4 regions of the Sporosarcina sp. P1 genome follow, and region 1 is predicted to be linked to each of the others. Evidence: riboswitches for the same ligand, from Rfam matches in the RefSeq annotation. Region 1 holds a riboswitch; each other region holds the start of a gene.
The links. A riboswitch is a leader RNA that binds a small molecule or an ion and turns the genes downstream of it on or off. The one in region 1 is predicted to bind S-adenosylmethionine.
Positions count from the first base shown of each region.

Region 2: linked by a shared signal. The riboswitch ahead of CSV73_RS04035 (bifunctional homocysteine S-methyltransferase/methylenetetrahydrofolate reductase) and the one ahead of metK (methionine adenosyltransferase) in region 1 are both predicted to bind S-adenosylmethionine.
Region 3: linked by a shared signal. The riboswitch ahead of CSV73_RS08480 (methionine ABC transporter ATP-binding protein) and the one ahead of metK (methionine adenosyltransferase) in region 1 are both predicted to bind S-adenosylmethionine.
Region 4: linked by a shared signal. The riboswitch ahead of CSV73_RS08010 (methionine biosynthesis PLP-dependent protein) and the one ahead of metK (methionine adenosyltransferase) in region 1 are both predicted to bind S-adenosylmethionine.

Region 1 covers NZ_PDYS01000005.1:13,402-18,178, forward strand. The annotation lists gene CSV73_RS07180 (NUDIX hydrolase) at 1-291, shown strand, start outside; gene CSV73_RS07185 (alpha/beta hydrolase family protein) at 275-1,066, shown strand; gene pckA (phosphoenolpyruvate carboxykinase (ATP)) at 1,146-2,738, opposite strand; SAM riboswitch class I at 2,916-3,035, shown strand; gene metK (methionine adenosyltransferase) at 3,212-4,423, shown strand; gene CSV73_RS07200 (DUF3891 family protein) at 4,466-4,777, opposite strand, start outside.
Region 2 covers NZ_PDYS01000002.1:242,470-247,246, reverse strand. The annotation lists gene bioB (biotin synthase BioB) at 208-1,209, opposite strand; gene CSV73_RS04045 (biotin transporter BioY) at 1,209-1,808, opposite strand; gene CSV73_RS04040 (hypothetical protein) at 1,938-2,135, opposite strand; SAM riboswitch class I at 2,300-2,411, shown strand; gene CSV73_RS04035 (bifunctional homocysteine S-methyltransferase/methylenetetrahydrofolate reductase) at 2,494-4,353, shown strand; gene metH (methionine synthase) at 4,334-4,777, shown strand, end outside.
Region 3 covers NZ_PDYS01000006.1:107,682-112,458, reverse strand. The annotation lists gene CSV73_RS08490 (tRNA dihydrouridine synthase) at 159-1,121, shown strand; gene CSV73_RS08485 (pyridoxal phosphate-dependent aminotransferase) at 1,248-2,414, opposite strand; SAM riboswitch class I at 2,642-2,753, shown strand; gene CSV73_RS08480 (methionine ABC transporter ATP-binding protein) at 2,872-3,885, shown strand; gene CSV73_RS08475 (methionine ABC transporter permease) at 3,878-4,546, shown strand; gene CSV73_RS08470 (MetQ/NlpA family ABC transporter substrate-binding protein) at 4,565-4,777, shown strand, end outside.
Region 4 covers NZ_PDYS01000006.1:13,491-18,267, forward strand. The annotation lists gene CSV73_RS07985 ((Fe-S)-binding protein) at 1-7, opposite strand, end outside; gene CSV73_RS07990 (FadR/GntR family transcriptional regulator) at 159-881, opposite strand; gene CSV73_RS07995 (methylated-DNA--[protein]-cysteine S-methyltransferase) at 887-1,414, opposite strand; gene CSV73_RS08000 (DMT family transporter) at 1,421-1,735, opposite strand; gene CSV73_RS08005 (DMT family transporter) at 1,738-2,073, opposite strand; SAM riboswitch class I at 2,229-2,329, shown strand; gene CSV73_RS08010 (methionine biosynthesis PLP-dependent protein) at 2,409-3,539, shown strand; gene CSV73_RS08015 (glucose 1-dehydrogenase) at 3,690-4,451, shown strand; gene CSV73_RS08020 (hypothetical protein) at 4,538-4,720, opposite strand.

The DNA.
Region 1 (4,777 bases):
ACAATTGAACAAGCTGCTATTCGGGAAACGATGGAAGAAACAGGCGTCACTGTAGAAAATATTCATTCATTTGCTGAGTACGTAGTCTTTACTGATCCGCCTTTTTGCAAAGCCGTTTTCACAGGAGATATAACACATGTGGAAAAAGACTTTACGTTAATGGAAACAGAAGGCGTAGTTTGGATGACCGACGCTGAACTAGATGCCTGTACTGAACTCAGCTTTCATATGAAAGATCGCGGAATGGGTGAGCTTAGGAAGTGGGTGGAAGCGAATGATAGAACTAACTGATGGTAAAATCATACGGAGAAAAGATTATCCCTCCCCAAACCCCCATGTCAGATTGGAAGAAATCACCTATAGTTCTGATAGCTTGCTTGTAAAAGGACTTCTGGCAACACCGAAAGCAAAAGGACGGTATGATGGATTGCTTTATTTACGTGGCGGTATCCAACATGTAGGGATGGTGAGGCCAGCGCGTATTGCACAATTTGCGTCGCATGGTCTTGTGGTATTCGCTCCTTATTATCGCGGCAATCGTGGTGGTGAAGGAAAGGATGAATTTGCGGGGGAGGATCGCAATGATGCCGTGACAGGCGTGGAAGTGCTGAAACAGCAAAGTGCAGTCAATTCAGATCGCATTCATTTATTCTCTTTTTCAAGAGGCGGGATCATGGCCTTATGGACAGCCATTATGCGCGAAGATTTAACTTCTATGGTAACATGGGCAGGAGTTTCAGATGTGATCTTCACATACAAAGAGCGACAGGATATGCGACGTATGATGAAGCGTGTCATCGGTGGCACGCCGAATAGTCAACCAGATGCGTATCGTGAAAGAACAGCGCTATTCCAGATAGAGAATATTGATATTCCGGCATTGATTATCCACGGAACTCTTGATACGAATGTATCGTTTGATCAGGCTTTATTGCTGGAGAATGCATTGCGTGATGCGAATAAAGAGTTTGAAACTTGGTATTTAGAAGGCTTTACGCATTATATTCCTCCTGAAATGAATCGACAACTTGTGAAAAAAGCAGTGGATTGGATGAAGCGACAATGATGTGCATCCGCCACCGCTTAAGTGATTACAATGTAGACGTAAAAAGGCTGACCAGAGGGGTCAGCCTTTTCGTATGCCATTATTTACTGACGGGTGGTCCGCCTTTGATTGCGATGTCTTCTGAAACGTGAGAAAACTTCTTGAAGTTCTCACGGAAAGCATCAGCCAAACGGTTTGCTTCTTTATCGTATTCGTTTGGATCTTCCCAAGCGTAACGAGGGTGTAGAACATTACTTGGTACACCTTCGATTTCAAGAGGCATTTCCAATCCGAAGATTTCGTTCTTCTTTGTTTCTACATTGTCCAACTTCCCGGCGATTGCAGCGCGCACCATTGTACGTGTATAGCCTAAGTTCATACGTGAACCTACACCGTAGATCCCACCAGTCCATCCTGTATTCACAAGGAATACTTTTGAACCGTGCTCATCGATTTTCTTTCCAAGCATCTCTGCATATGTAGCTGCAGGAAGTGGTAGGAATGGTGAACCGAAGCAAGTAGAGAATGTTGGTTCAGGAGCAGTAATTCCACGCTCAGTTCCAGCAAGTTTGGAAGTGAAACCGCTCAAGAAGTGGTACATTGCCTGTTCTTTTGAAAGAATCGAGATTGGAGGCAATACACCAGAAGCATCAGCTGTAAGGAAGATAATGTTCTTCGGATGACCAGCAACTGACGGTGTCACGATATTATCAATGTTTTCGATTGGATATGCAGCACGTGTGTTTTCTGTTAATGATTTATCATCATAATCAGCAATGCGTGTCTCTTCATCCAGTACTACGTTTTCTAAAACAGCGCCAAAACGGATTGCTCCGAAGATTTCAGGTTCTTTTTCAGCAGAAAGATTGATACATTTTGCGTAACATCCGCCTTCAATATTAAATACGCCATTATCAGACCATCCGTGTTCATCATCACCAATAAGTTTACGGTTAGCATCTGCTGAAAGTGTCGTTTTACCTGTTCCAGAAAGACCGAAGAATAAAGCAACATCGCCTTCTTCTCCAACGTTTGCCGAACAGTGCATGGATAGGATATCTTGCTCAGGAAGTAAGAAGTTCATAACAGAGAAAATAGACTTTTTCATTTCTCCAGCGTACTCTGTTCCACCGATTAAGACAATTCGCTTTTCCAGCGATACAATGATGAACGTTTCAGAGTTCGTGCCATCCACTTTTGGATCCGCTTTAAATGAAGGGGCAGCCAAAATGGTGAATTGCGATTCATGTGCTTTCAATTCTTCTTTGGTTGGACGGATGAATAGTTGGTGAACGAACAGATTTTGCCAAGCTAATTCGTTAATTACTTGGATAGACAATTGAGAGTCTTTATCTGCCCCTGCAAACCCTTTAAATACAAAGAGTTCATCTTTTTTCTTCAAATGATCGATGACTTTCGTGTATAATGAATCAAAGATCTCCTCTGAAATCGGACTGTTCGTGCTACCCCAATCTACTTTATCCTTAGACACTGCATCTTCAACGATGAATTTGTCCTTAGGTGAGCGTCCTGTATATTTACCTGTACGTGCAGTGATCGCACCGTCGGCAGAAAGTTTAGCTTCGCCTCTTGCTACTGCTTTTTCCGTTAATTCCGCCACAGACGCTTGGATCGTCACGTTGCTTCCACTAAGAAGACTTTTTAAACTATCATCAATTTTTGCAGATATCATGTTTACATACCGTCCTTTGCGTAGTCGATTTATTTTTATCTTGATGAGAATATCCTAATTCGTAAATAGTATAACACATTAAGAATATTAATCTATACTAATGGAAAACTCAAGTGATTTAGGAGAAATAATTTGACAAAATCCAAACTTTTTAATACGATGTGACATGAACGGATACTCTTATCCCGAGTTGGTGGAGGGTACAGGCCCTGTGAAACCCGGCAACCTGCAATAGACGCAAGTCTAACGCGAAGGTGCCAAACCTGAAGCAAGGTTTAATTCCTTGGACGATAAGAGTGAAAGGTGCTGCGCGTGAAATTTTGCCTTTTACTCATGGATTGAATATGAGTGGAGGGCTTTTTATATTGTCTAGCCCTGAATCCTTATGGTATATGCTTGACGTCTAGGCGTGGAACTTTACCAGGGACTTATGAGAGTACCGTATCATGATGCTTAATATAGGGGGAAACAACATGACAAACCGTCGACTGTTTACATCAGAATCAGTTACAGAAGGCCATCCTGACAAGATGTGCGACCAAATTTCAGACGCAATTTTAGATGCAATCCTAACGGAAGATCCAAATGCGCGTGTGGCATGTGAAACGAGTATCACAACAGGACTCGTATTAGTAATGGGAGAAATTACTACGACAACGTATGTGGATATTCCAAAAGTTGTTCGTGATACTGTTAAGGAAATCGGGTATGTTCGTGCGAAATACGGTTTCGATTACGAAACGTCCGCTGTACTTACTTCCATTGATGAGCAGTCACCTGAAATCGCTGCAAGTGTCAACGTGGCACTCGAAGCACGCGAAGGCTCTATGTCAGATGAAGAATTGGATGCAATCGGTGCAGGAGACCAAGGTCTAATGTTTGGATATGCATGTAATGAAACGCCTGAGTTAATGCCTCTACCCATCAGCCTTTCTCATAAATTGGCACATCGCTTGGCACAAGCGCGTAAAGAAGAACTTATATCTTATTTACGTCCTGACGGAAAAACACAAGTGACGGTAGAATACGATCAAGATAATAATCCTGTGCGAATCGACACAATCGTTATTTCTACACAACATCATCCTGAAGCGACACTCGAGCAAATTGAGAAGGATATAAAGAACGTTGTGATTGATGCAGTCGTTCCAAAAAACTTATTGGACGAGCATACTAAATACTTCATTAATCCTACTGGCAGCTTTGTTGTGGGTGGACCTCAAGGAGACTCCGGTCTGACTGGACGTAAAATCATCGTCGATACGTATGGTGGATATGCCCGTCATGGTGGCGGTGCATTCTCAGGGAAGGATGCTACGAAAGTGGACCGTTCTGCTTCTTACGCAGCACGTTATGTTGCAAAGAATATCGTTGCAGCTGGACTGGCTGAGCACTGTGAAGTTCAGTTGGCGTACGCTATTGGAGTAGCGAGCCCGGTTTCTATCTCGATCAATACATTTGATACCGGTACACTATCCGAAACTCAATTAGTAGAGTTCGTACGTGAATTATTTGACCTTCGACCGGCAGGCATTATTAAAATGCTCGACCTACGTCGTCCTATCTACAAACAAACAGCAGCGTACGGTCACTTTGGCCGCACTGACATCGAATTGCCATGGGAGCAGACGGATAAAGTGGAAGCGTTGAAAGAACTTGCAAGTAAAGTACGTGTGAAGCAATAATGGAGTGCAGAAAGAGGAAATTATTTCTTCTTTCTGCATTTTTTATTTATTTGACGGCGTAAAATGAAAAGGAATTACTTCATAGTCAGCCTTTTCATAAGCTACTTGCAATCCGTGATCCTCAATATCTTTTTTCAAGACAGTCTTTTGCTTTACTTCAACGTCAAATGAATAACTAAAAGGATAATTTTCCACTTTAACAGTGTGCTGATCTGCAAAGTATATCCCAATTCGTCCTACCGGTAATGTATGGAAAATGCTTGTAGAAGGAATGCCGTCGCGAAAGAATACATGTTCATTCGCTTTGTCGATACCTGGATCATTCACACAACAATATAAGGAAAAGTTATCTCC
Region 2 (4,777 bases), on a different contig from region 1:
ATGATTATTCAATTAGTCTTGAGACAAAAACATGGCGGATAGGTTAGCACCGTTGTCCATCGTTCCAGACGGGTACTTTCTACTTACGGTGAACTACTGTAATCTTTCTATAGTGTATTCTAAACGAATAGTAAAAGACTGAAGTACAGATCCTTATAGTGGATTGTCTTCAGTCACAAAGTATACAAATAATTTTATTCATTTTATTTAAATAGTGATGGGTTCTTTGTTCAAAGGTTCCAAGTCAACTTCGAAGCCCATATCTTCAAGCATTTTTTGATCTTGATCGTTTTCTTGGCCGGCTGTTGTGAGGTAATCGCCGATAAAGATAGAGTTCGCAGCGTATAGGCCTAGTGGTTGTAGGCTTCTTAGATTAACTTCACGTCCACCTGAGATGCGGATTTCTTTGCTAGGATTAATGTAGCGGAACAGACACAGGACTTTTAAGCAGTAACGTGGCTCCAGTTCTGATGTCCCTTCTAATGGAGTTCCATCCACTGCATGCAGGAAGTTTACAGGTATTGAGTCTGCATCCAGTTCGTTTAGGCTACGCGCCATGGAGATGATATCTTGCTTTGTTTCACGCATGCCGACGATGACACCTGAACATGGAGATATGCCTGCTTCTTTGGCAAGTCCTACAGTATTTACCCGATCATCGTATGTATGCGATGTAGTAATACTTTCGTGATGCTCTGCAGAAGTGTTCAAGTTGTGGTTGTAGCGATCGACTCCTGCCTCTTTCAAACGAGTCGCTTGTCCTGGTTTCAAAATACCTAGACAAGCACATACCGTCATGCCTTTGTGTTTCTCTTTAATCTGTTTAACAGAATCAATGACAATGTCCAGTTCACTGTCACGCGGTCCCCGTCCACTTGCTACAATGCAATAGGTGCCCGCTTTATTAGCAGCAGCACGTTCTGCACCTTCTAGTATTTCTTCCGATTTCATCATCGCATACTTTTCGACAGGTGCTTTTGAAATGATGGATTGTGCGCAATACCCACAGTTTTCTGGACATAATCCTGATTTCGTATTGATGATCATATTTAACTTCACTTTATTTCCAAAATAATGCGATCGAATTGAATACGTTGCGTGCAGTAATAATAGTAAATCTTCATCTGGGCTATTTAATATTGCGAGTGATTCCTCATCAGTCAATACATAACCTTCAAGTACTTGTGTAGCCAATCTTTGGTAGTTCATTATAACGTACGCCTCACTTTCAAGTGTTTTGACATTCTAAACGCGAATACGCCTGACAATACAGCAAGAATTAAATCTTTTGGCAGTGGAGGCATCATCCATAGCCAAGCAATCTTATAGGTAAACACGTCGGGTGCAGCAGCCCACATCTTGTACGCAAAATACATCCAACTTGTGCCTAGTATATAGTTGATTGCTGTAGCGACCAATGCTGCGGTAATAAAAGCAGACATGGTGTGTTTTCGCTCTACAATCTTTCCCGCTACATAAGCGATCAGAATAAATGTGAGAATAAAGCCAAACGTCGGACTCAAGATCTGACCGAAGCCTCCAGAAAATTTAGCAAAAACCGGCGCACCCGCTAGCCCTATTAACATATAAACCGTCATCGATAACGCACCTAGACGACTGCCAAGTAATAGTCCTGATAAGATTGCGAAAAATGTTTGCAATGTGATGGGTACTCCACCAACTACTAAAAACGGCACGAAGGATGTAATATTCGCTCCAATCATCATTAACGCTGCGAACATCCCACTGTAGACAATAGTTAATGCGCTAAATCTACTTACCGCTCGTCTCTCTGTTGCTATTGTCATTACGACACCTCTTTTTATATTAGTTACCTCACAAATAATATCGGTTAACTCATTTATTGTCAACACAATTTATTATTTAGTTAACCAATAAAAGTAGACAAAAAAAGACTGCAGCATCACGCTGACAGTCTACTTCTTCTCATCAATCTGTTCTTCTTTTTCTTTTCGAAACAAAACACTTGAGATTAATCCACTAAATATAGCAGCCGCTATCGTAATGTACACACGCATATCATAAGCAACTTCCTCGTAACTATTGCCTATCATAATCCAAGCAAGTGTACCTACAAGAACAGCGATTGGAAATGAGTATTTAAAGAATCGCATAATTCCTCACCTTTTTGAGTTGATTCTTGTATTTTATCATATATGCCACAATTTCTCTATGCTCTAACTCCGCACTTTGAACTTCACCAAACGTTCACTTGACGGTATCCAACAAAGCCGCTATGATATGGTTAGAATAATCGAAATAATTGAATAAGAATCATATCTTATCAAGAGAAGCCGAGGGACTGGCCCGTCGACGCTTCAGCAACCAGCCATTTTGGCAAGGTGCTACTTCCAGCAGTCTGTCAAATCGACACACTGAAAAGATGAGAGGGAACTAGTCATTGAGATTACAAAGCCTTCTAATATACTTGAAGGCTTTTTTTGATTAAAAAAAGCAAAGGGAGATGGAATTATGTCATTGCTCGAGAAACTACAAACAAATGTCCTAACGGCAGATGGTGCAATGGGGACGATTTTATATTCTTACGGAATTGATTACTGTTATGAAGAACTAAACATAGAAAAGCCTGAAATTATAGAGCAAATTCACCAAGATTACATCTCAGCCGGTGCAGATATTATCCAGACAAACACTTACAGTGCGAACGCAAACAAATTAGCTCGCTACGGTCTAGAAAGTCATGTTACAGAATTCAATAAGGCAGCTATGAAAATTGCAAAACGTGCAGCGGCACCTGGGGGGCAATTTGTACTTGGAACAATAGGCGGCTTGCGGGGGATACGTAAAAGCGATGCTACATTGGATGAAATAGAAAAAGTCGTACTAGAACAAGCCAATGCATTATTGGCAGGTGATCCTGATGGTCTTCTATTAGAGACGTATTATGACTTTGAAGAGTTATCATCCGTAGTTACAACATTAAAGAAAATCACGGATGTCCCATTGATTGCACAAGTTTCTATGCATGATCCCGGCGTATTGCAGAACGGACTTTCATTAAACGCCGCACTTCATCAGCTCGAGTCTCTTGGAGCAGATATCGTAGGAGTCAATTGTCGATTAGGTCCTTACCACACGATTCAAGCATTCGATAATGTGACATTACCGGAAAAAGCATTTTTATCCGCATATCCAAACGCCAGTCTATTAGATGTTGAGGATGGCCGTATTGTCTATGAATCAGAAGCAGAATACTTTGGACGCGCTGCCGTATTACTTCGTGATCAAGGCGTTCGGCTGATTGGTGGATGTTGCGGGACAACACCTAAGCATATTAAAGCTGCGAAAACACAGTTAGCGCGACTGACACCTATCACAGAAAAGGTTGTACAACCGGCAAAACCTATCGTGATTCATGAAGCGGGTCCTGCAAAACATCAACCTCTTCATGAAAAAGCGAAAACAGAGCGTACAGTAATTGTAGAACTAGATACACCACGCCACTTGGAAACGGACGATTATATCAAAGGTGCAAATATGTTATATGACGCTGGAGTTGACGCTATAACAATGGCAGATAATTCACTTGCTTCCCCTCGCATCAGCAACATGGCGATGGGCTCGATCGTTAAGATGCAACATAATATCCGCCCGCTTGTACACTTAACGTGTCGGGATCACAATCTTATCGGCTTACAATCACATTTGATGGGGCTTGATGCATTAGGTATTCACGATATCCTAGCTGTAACAGGCGATCCGACAAAAGTTGGGGACTTCCCCGGTGCTACAAGTGTCTACGATGTATCCAGCATGGAGTTATTGCAATTGATTAAGAAATTGAATGAAGGGATTTCATTCTCTGGTAAGCCGTTGCGCAAGAAAGCCAGCTTCTCCATTTCAGCAGCTTTCAATCCGAACGTACGTGTAATCGATCGTGCTGTACAACGGCTTGAGAAGAAAATTGAAGCGGGTGCGGACTATTTCATCACTCAGCCAGTTTATACGAAAGAAAAGATTATCGATGTATATGAAGCAACAAAACACTTGGATACACCGATCTTCATCGGTATCATGCCATTGACGAATATACGAAATGCAGAGTTCCTGCATCACGAGGTACCGGGCATCAAGCTTTCAGAAGATGTGTTGGAAAGAATGCGTGAATGCGGAGAGGATCGCGAAAGATCAACTGAAACAGGTCTTGAAATCGCAAAAGAATTGATAGATACAGCGGCACAATATTTTAATGGGCTGTATCTCATCACACCATTCCTGCGCTACGATATGACATTAGAGTTGTATGAGTATATTAAGAAAATAGACCAGCAGAAGGAGAGGGAATTAACACATGCAGAGACATCCTATTGAAGAACAACTAGATAAACGAATCCTGATCATTGATGGTGCGATGGGGACGATGCTGCAAGCGGAAGATTTCTCGACGGAAGACTTCGGCGGAGAAGAATATGATGGATGTAATGAATACATGAGTGTGTTGCGCCCCGACGTCTTGGAGAAAATTCACGATGAATATTTAGAAGCCGGTGCTGATATCATTTGTACGAATACATTTGGCGGCACTCCCCTAGTACTAAATGAATTTTCACTTGGTCATCGTGCAGATGAAATTAATGCAAAGTCTGTAGAGATAGCGAAAAAAAGTGCGGCGAAGTTTTCTACTCCAGAATGGCCACGTTTTGTCGCAGGTGCGATCGGACCTACGACAAAAACGCTTTCGGTCACGGGCGGTATTACGTTCGATGAACTATCCAATGATTTCTATGTACAGGCT
Region 3 (4,777 bases), on a different contig from region 1:
TAGTCTATATTTTTTTTGGTGGTAGCTCAAAGAAGTGGAATTCATCTGTGCATTTTTTGTATAATGGTAAGACTGACATCTGTAGGGAATAGGTACATGTAAAAAAACATTTCTGTACACGCAGGTGAAAGTTATGAAGAGAGGATTTGAACGTAACGATGAGTACTAATTTTTGGCGTGATCTACCACGGCCATTTTTCATACTAGCACCGATGGAGGATGTGACGGATGTGGTTTTTCGTCACGTAGTAAGCGAAGCCGCTCGTCCGGATGTATTCTTTACCGAATTTACAAATACGGAAAGCTTTTGTCACCCAGAAGGAATCTTCAGCGTGCGTGGACGTTTGGCGTTTACGGAAGACGAACAGCCGATTGTTGCACATATTTGGGGGGACAAGCCTGAACATTTCCGTGATATGAGTATTGGAATGGCGGAACTTGGTTTTAAGGGATTGGATATTAATATGGGATGCCCTGTGCCAAATGTAGCAACAAAAGGTAAGGGGAGCGGTCTAATCAACCATCCTGAAACAGCCGCGGCAATTATCCAAGCAGCAAAAGCTGGTGGGTTACCTGTCAGTGTAAAGACTCGTCTTGGCTACACAGATATAGAAGAGTGGCACACTTGGCTCAGACATGTACTGGAGCAAGATATTGCGAACCTATCAATTCATCTCCGTACTCGTAAGGAAATGAGTAATGGGAGTGCGCATTGGGAATTGATTCCCGAGATCAAGAAACTTCGTGATGAAATAGCGCCTGACACGCTGCTGACAATCAATGGAGATATTCTCGATCGTCAAATGGGTCTGGAGCTTGTGGAGAAGTACGGTGTCGATGGGGTTATGATTGGACGCGGAATTTTTAATAATCCATTTGCATTTGAAAAAGAGAAGAGAGAGCATGATCATAAAGAGTTGCTGGATCTTTTGCGTCTTCATTTGGATCTTTTTGACAAATATTCGACAGAGCTAGAACCACGATTGTTTAAACCGTTACGTCGATTTTTCAAGATTTACGTTAAAGGGTTCCGTGGAGCAGCTGAACTAAGAAATGATTTAATGAGTACGAATACGACAGATGAAGTGCGTGCATTACTGGATAATGTAGAACTTGATTAATAGTATAGAGAATCTATAACTTAAATAATTTATTCATACATGTGAAAGCCTTCTTGCCATTCCAGAAATACTGGTATGAGCAAGGAGGCTTTTTGCATAATAGAGTCCAGGTGGAATTATATCTTCTTACTTAAATAAACCGAGTTTTTCAATACGGCGAACTGCTTCTTGCAACCGTTCTTCACTTTCTAACAACCCAACACGAATATATCCTTCGCCGTAAATACCAAATCCGTTCCCCGGTGATACTGCGACGTCTGCTTTATCGAGTAATAAATCGGCAAAGGTTTCACTTGTAAACCCTTCTGGGACAGGTAACCAAGCGAAAAACGAGCCAGTAGGTGCTGTAACGTCCCAACCAATACGTTCACATTCGGTTAGCAATACGGTCAGACGACCTTCATAGAGCGCAACTAACTCTTCAACGCATTGTTGTGGACCTGTCAATGCTTCAATTGCAGCACGTTGAACTGCTGGAAAGATACTAGTAAATAAGTGGTCTTGCAATACGTTTAAAGCTTCAATTATTTCAGAGTTACCGACTGCAAAACCGACGCGCCAACCTGCCATATTATACATTTTGGAAAGAGACAGCATTTCAATGCCGACTTCCTTTGCTCCGTCAGTTTGTAAAAAACTAATCGGCTTCTGACCTTCAAAACCAATACCACCATACGCAAAATCTTGTAAAACGGCAATCTGATGTTCTTTGGCAAATGCCACGGTTTTTTCATAAAACTCGGGTGTTGCTGTGACGCCAGTTGGATTACTTGGATAATTTAAGTACATTAGTTTGGCGTCTTTTTTCTGATCATCTGTTAATGTATCGTAATCAGGAAGAAATTCATTCTCCTTACGTAGTGGCATCGTGTCATATCGAATACCTGCTAAGCTGACACCTGATAGATAATCAGGGTAACCCGGGTCTGGTAACAGTAATAAGTCTCCTTCATTCATAATCGCTAAAGGGAGTTCTACGACGCCGACTTTTGTGCCACCGAGTACCGCAACTTCTGTTTCAGGGTCAATCGTAACATCGTATTCACGCAGATAGTATTCAGCCACTGCTTGCTTTAAAGCAAGTGTCCCTCTAAACGGAGAGTAGCCGTGTGTAGCTGGATCTTCAACGGCTTCTTGCAATGCTTTAATAATATGAGGAGGTGTTGGTTGGTCAGGGTTTCCACGTCCTAGGTTAATAACATCTCTACCTTCATCCATAGCCTTTTCTATTTTATTTAATAATAACGTAAAGAAATGCGGAGGGAGATTTTGTAATCGGTTGGACAAAGCCATAGTCTATTCCTTCTTTCTTTGATAGGGTATTTGCGTTAAGTATACATAGATCATACTAGACTTATCAATAGATGGATGGTTATTTGATTCCAGACGATTAAGAAAATTGCGCGAAAAAATAATACTTATAGAAAAAGTCGGAGATTAAAATGATTTGTCGTTATTGACCTTGACAGTTTTATTAATTCAGATTAGTATATATTTTACGCATATAATTAAATAGCAATCTCTTATCAAGAGTGACTGAGGGAAAAGGCCCGATGAAGTCCAGCAACCCCTTGAACGAAACGAGGAAGGTGCCAAATCCTACAGCATGGTTTTCCATCTGAGAGATAAGCTGAGAATATTTCAGTACTTCTTTCATTTAGAAAAATGAAAGAAGTTTTTTATTTAGAAAGAAATTTTAATTCCAGCTGTTTATGATTGTTTTTACTAGAATATAGAAAGAAGTGAGAACATGATCCAAATTCAACATTTGTCTAAGGTATATCAGACAAAAGATAAAGTGGTAAAAGGTGTAGATGATGTATCACTAGACATCGCGACTGGAGAGATATTTGGTATTGTAGGTTATTCAGGTGCGGGAAAAAGTTCTCTTATACGCTGTTTGAATTTGTTGGAAAAACCAACGAGTGGCACTGTTTTAATTGATGATGTAAATTTAACGAAATTATCAGGGGTACAACTTCGCCAGGCACGGTTGAAGATCGGAATGATATTCCAGCATTTTTATTTAATTAGTCAAAAGACGATTTTTGAAAATGTCGCATTTGCTTTACAAGCAGCGAAAATGCCGTCAGATAAAATAGAGATTCGTGTAATGGAGCTTCTTGAAATGGTTGGTCTGTCTGAAAAACGCAACGTATATCCTGCACAGTTGAGCGGGGGACAGAAGCAACGCGTCGGTATTGCGAGAGCCCTAGCAAATAATCCATCCGTTTTGCTTTGTGATGAAGCAACATCCGCGCTGGATCCCAACACGACGATGTCTATTTTACGATTGTTGAAAAAGATTAATAAAGAATTGAATATCACCATTGTTTTAATTACTCACGAGATGAATGTTGTAAAAGAAATTTGTGATCGCATGGCGATTATGCAAGACGGAAAAGTGATCGAAGAAGGGCAAGTATATGATATCTTTTCTAACCCAGTTCAACCTTTGACGAAGGAGTTTATTAGCAGTGTAGTGTCTTACGACATACCCGAAACCGTCATGTCCAATTTGGTCGGTACACTAATAAAAATCACGTTTAAAGGTGAAGTAGCGATGGAGGGCGTGATTTCCGATACTATGCAGAAATATAGAGTGAAAGGAAACTTCTTGCATGGGTCGATCGAATATATTCAAGAACGAGCACTAGGGATTTTCTTGATGGAATTGCAAGGCGAGAGTGAAGAAGTAAAGCAAGCGATTGCATACATACTAGAACAAAATGCACAAGTGGAGGTGATCCGACAACATGTTTGATCTATCTCACATCATGGAACTCATGCCGGATATTACAAAAGCATTTGGTGAAACTCTTTATATGATCGGCATCTCACTTACGATTGCGCTGATTATTGGATTGCCGCTTGGCGTTTTGTTATTTACTACAGATAAAGGACTATTTTTAGAGAACCGTGCAATTAATTCGGTTGTTGGATTTTTAGTCAATATTATTCGCTCCATTCCATTCATCATATTACTTGTGGCACTTATTCCTTTGACGAAACTAATTGTTGGAAACATAATTGGACCTGCAGCAGCTAGTGTATCGCTTTCTGTAGCAGCCATCCCTTTCTTTGCACGGATCGTTGAAACATCCATGCGTGAAATTGACAAAGGGGTGATAGAGGCGGCAATCTCAACGGGTGCTTCGCCATGGATGATTATCTGGAATGTGTTATTACCTGAATCGAAGTCGAGTATTATCCAAGGACTTACACTGACATTAATCAACTTAGTTGCTTATTCAGCAATGGCTGGATTTGTTGGCGGAGGCGGAATTGGAGATTTGGCAATTCGTTTTGGTTATTACCGATATGATGACAGTATTATGCTCGTCACCGTCGCCATTTTAATAGTGCTAGTGCAGTTGATTCAATTTGGTGGGGATCGTTTTTCAAAATTGATAGATAAAAGATAATAGGGGAGAGATGAACTTATGAAGAAACTGGTATTTGCATTCATTCTTACTGCGTTGGTTGCGGCTTTAGCGGCTTGTGGAGAGGAAAAGTCTACTGAAAAATCGGATGACGATAAAAATATTCACTTTGGTGCAACAGCAGGTCCTTATAGTGATATGTTAAAAAAAGCGATCCAACCTGCACTTGAGGAAAAAGGATATACCGTTAAAATCACTGAATTCAGTGACTAT
Region 4 (4,777 bases), on a different contig from region 1:
CTTTCATTTCACTTCACTCCTTCACCATAATGTTTTATATAGTCAACAGGTCATCAGATGACTAACATTTTACATAGCATACTACATTTATCTTCCCATTAACAGAACATTCATCTATTTCAATAAAAAAATCACTCAACATATAATGAGTGATTTTTTTATTCCTTTACCGACTGCCAATGGTTGATTAAAACAGATTCCACATTCAGAAGATGAGCTTGCATAGTACTTGCTGCATGATCTGGTTGCTGTGATTTAATTGCCAAAAATATGGCTTCGTGTTCATCATGCAAGCGTTCTACTGTCGCTGTATCTGTATAGAGGCAAATGCGACGCGTCTCTCTCATCGATTCGCTCATTAGCCCTGCAACTTGACTAAGCAAATTTACCAATAAAGGATTTTTCGTTGCTTCTGCGATTGCAAAATGGAAGTCTAAATCCGCTTTTTCACCTAGCAAAATATCTCCGGCATGCTTTTTCATTTCATCGAGTGCCGTTTCCATCTTTTTCATGTCATCTGCTGTACGGGATTCTGCTGCATTCGCTGCAGCTCCAGTCTCAACTATTTTTCTCACCGCTAATAAATGTTGAATATCCTGTTGATTCATAAGCAAGGCACTCTGTAACGGGAAGATCATATCGACGGATGAGAATTCCTTGACATATGTACCTTCTCCCTGTCTCATCTCGATAAGCCCTCTAGCACGTAAAGTTGATAAAGCTTCCCGAATGGTCGACCTACCGACCGTAAAATTTTCAGCCAGTTGCTGCACAGAATCCAATTTATCACCTGGTTTCAACTCCCCAGACTGAATGGAGCCAAATAAACTTTCCGCTACTTCTTCATATATTTTCTTCGGTTTAATTTGCTTATATTTCATGTCGTTCACTCCGTTCTCTCACTTATCCGGCTGGATTTCTCCAGTTGTAGCAAGCTCCGTTTATGCTCTTCACCATCTCGATAGCCGGATAATCGTCCACTTTTTGCAATAACACGATGACAAGGCACTATGATCAATACGGGATTCTTGCCTATTGCAGATGCTACTGCACGAACAGAAGATACCTTCCCCATCTGTTCCGCAATCTCTGAATAAGTTGTAATTTCCCCATACGGTATTCGTTGTAGCGCTTCCCACACTTGCAATTGAAACGGTGTTCCCTTTAAATCAAGGGACAACATTGGAAAATCATAAGCTCTTCCTGATAAATACTCTTTGATCTGACTTTTATAGACTTCAAGTTTTCTTTCATCTTCCTGTAAACCTTCAATACCAAATCGCTTTAACCAATCCTTCATATGCTCCAAACTATCTTCAGCTAGTCCCATGTAGCAAAGTCCTTTTTCTGTAGAAGCTAATGTCACAGACCATCCGTCGAAATCAAATCGCGTCCAATAAACCAGTGTGTCCACTCCCCTTTAACCGAATATTTTCAAGCCAACAGCACCTAGAATAATGAGCGATAAAAAGAAGAGACGTTTGATGCTAGCGGATTCTTTGAATAGCAAAATCCCCATCAATACGGCTCCCGCTGCACCTAGTCCTGTCCATACCGCATAGGCTGTACTCATCTGAATCTCGCGCATAGCAAGAGACAGGAAAACAAAACCAAAACCAAATATCCCCACAATAAGTAATAACCTTTTAATTGAACGCTTCTGTAAATAATAATTAATACTCACTACACCAAAAATTTCACCGAGACTGGCCAAAGCTAAGTACACCCAAGCCATTGTCAGCCACCTCCTTCTGTATCTGCTTTTTCATCTGTTGTCAGTTTGATACCGACTACCCCGATGACGATTAATCCGATGAAGGTCAGCGTAACCCATGTGAAGCCTGCTTGAAAGACGAAGATATCCACCAAAAGGATTGCAGCGGCACCTGATCCGGTAAAAACTGCGTATACTGTGCCTGAAGGTAATTTTTCACATGCTTTAATAATGAAATAAAAACTGAATACAATCGCCACAATAGTTCCGGTCCATTGAATTACAGTTTCAGAGTAACGGAGACCGACTACCCAGAAGATTTCTATAACAGCCGCTAGCGCGACATAACCCCAAGCCAAAATGAAAATCTCCTTCCCGTCATGAATATTATTTATAGTATAGCAAATCTTTTACTGAAACAAATAATCATCAACTGACGGTAAAAGGAAACTTGCATCTAGTATATCTGCATGATAGAATAAATCCGTCAACAGTTTTGCCTATATTATGAATATTCTCATCGAGAGAGACGGAGGGATAGGCCCAGCGATGTCTCAGCAACCAGCCCCAGGCACGGTGCTAATTCCAAGGGTGATACCACCTTGAAGATGAGAATACTGTATACACTTGTATGTTCGAGGGCCTATTCGAAAAGAAGAGGTTCTTTTTTATTTTGTTGGGGGGATGGATATTCATGACAAACAACGGATTAGAAACTAGATTAGTACAAATTGGAAACCACAGTGATGTGAAAACCGGAGCAGTCAATACGCCGATTTACTTGTCTACAGCCTACCACCATGAAGGTCTAGGTAAATCCACGGGATACGATTACACACGAACAAAAAATCCTACGCGTTCTGTCCTAGAAGATGGAATCGCAAACTTGGAATCAGGTGATCAAGGATTTGCCTGCAGTTCTGGAATGGCAGCTATTCAACTCATTTTATCTTTATTTAAAACAGGTTCGGAACTATTGGCACCTGAAGACTTATATGGCGGCACCTATCGTCTATTTAATCAATATGAAGAGACGTACAATGTGAAGACGCGTTACCTATCGTTCGATGATGTTTCAGAAGTCGAGCAAGCGATTACTGAACGTACAAAAGCGATCTTCTTGGAAACGCCTACAAATCCATTAATGCAAAACATCGCTATTAGTACGTATGCAGAATTGGCGAAAAAGCATGGTTTATTGCTCATTGTCGACAATACGTTTTTAACACCCTATTTCCAACGACCAATAGAAGAAGGTGCAGATATCGTCATTCATAGCGCAACGAAATATATCGGTGGACATAATGATGTGCTTGCAGGTCTAGTCGTCGCAAAAGGTAAGGATTTATGCGAACGTCTATTTACTAACCATAATGCGATTGGAGCTACATTGTCCCCTCTTGATTCATGGCTTGTAGTACGCGGTCTAAAGACTTTGCATTTACGCATGAAACAGCATGATGCAAATGCCAAAGAGATGGTATCTTATTTAGAACAAGAACCTCTCATTGTTGACGTGCTTTACGCTGGAATCGGTGGTATGTTGTCATTCCGAGTACAGAATAGTGAGTGGGTGGGGCCATTCCTTGAAAATATGAACTTAATTTCATTCGCGGAAAGTTTAGGTGGTGTCGAAAGCTTCATCACGTATCCGACTACACAGACGCATATGGATATTCCATTAGAAGAACGTAATCGCCGTGGAGTAGACGACCGTTTGCTCCGTTTCTCGGTGGGTGTAGAAGATGTAGAAGATTTGATTGCTGATGTAAAACAAGCCCTTTATGCTGCGAAAGAAGTAGTAGAAGGTGTAAAAGTTCAATAATAGTAACCAGTACAACTCGAACAGTCATTTTAACTATGATAGTTCGAGTTGTTTTTTTGCAGCCAAAGTACAGAAACTACTTTTTCAATAATTTGGCATGAAAGTATATAATATAATCAAATCGTACTAATATAATTGGAGGCGATAAGTTTGAAACGTTTGGAAAATAAAGTAGCAGTAATAACTGGCGCAGGATCTGGGATTGGACGGGAAATTGCTGAATTGTATGCCCGTGAAGGTGCAAAGCTTATCATTGCAGATATGAATATTGAAGGTGCAGAAGAAACTGTCCAGACGATTAAAAGTGCTGGTGGTGAAGCATTAGTAGTTAAAACAAATGTAACAGTTGAAGAAGACGTACAAAAAATGATGGATACAGCAGTTGAGCAATTCGGTACACTTGATATCCTAGTGAATAATGCTGGTATTATGGACAATATGTATTCCGCAGCTACAGTAACGGATGAAGTATGGGATAGAGTATTGGCAATCAACACAACAGGTGTGATGCGCGCAACCCGTAAAGCATTGTCTATCTTTGAAGAGAAAAAAGCAGGTGTTATCGTCAACATGGCTTCTATCTCAGCGGTGACGGGTGGTCGAGGTGGCTTTGCTTATACGGCATCAAAACACGCAGTGGCAGGGATGACGAAAAACGTTGCTTCCCACTACGGTCCATTAAATATCCGTTGTAACGCGATTGCTCCAGCACACATACCAACTAATATTACAAATAGCTTGTCACAACCGGATGAGTTCGGAATGAAGCAAGCGCTAAGGGGCGTAAACATGATGAGCCGCCCCGGAACAAAAGAAGAGATTGCAAACATTGCGCTATTCCTTGCATCAGACGAATCTTCCTATGTTAACGGTATCATTATGGAAGCTGACAACGGATGGTCTGCATATTAAGATGTAGTAATTCACGATAAAGCACTTGGAAATAGCCGATTACATCGATACAAAAAAGCATCCAATAATTTGGATGCTTTTTTGTATTAGTGAGCTTGATGCCATTTTTTCTTTTCACTTGCATAGACGACCGCTGCCGGTGCCGCAATAAACGTGAGCGCGGCCATTCCAGCGAACATACCTACCAGCTCTTTACTTCCAAAGGAAAATCCAGCTGCTGCACCTAATACAATCCCCGCTAATACCGCCAACGCAACAATCTTATACATGTTAGATCCCGACCTTTCATTTGTAAGACGCGATCGTCTCCGCGCTTTATTCGTTGC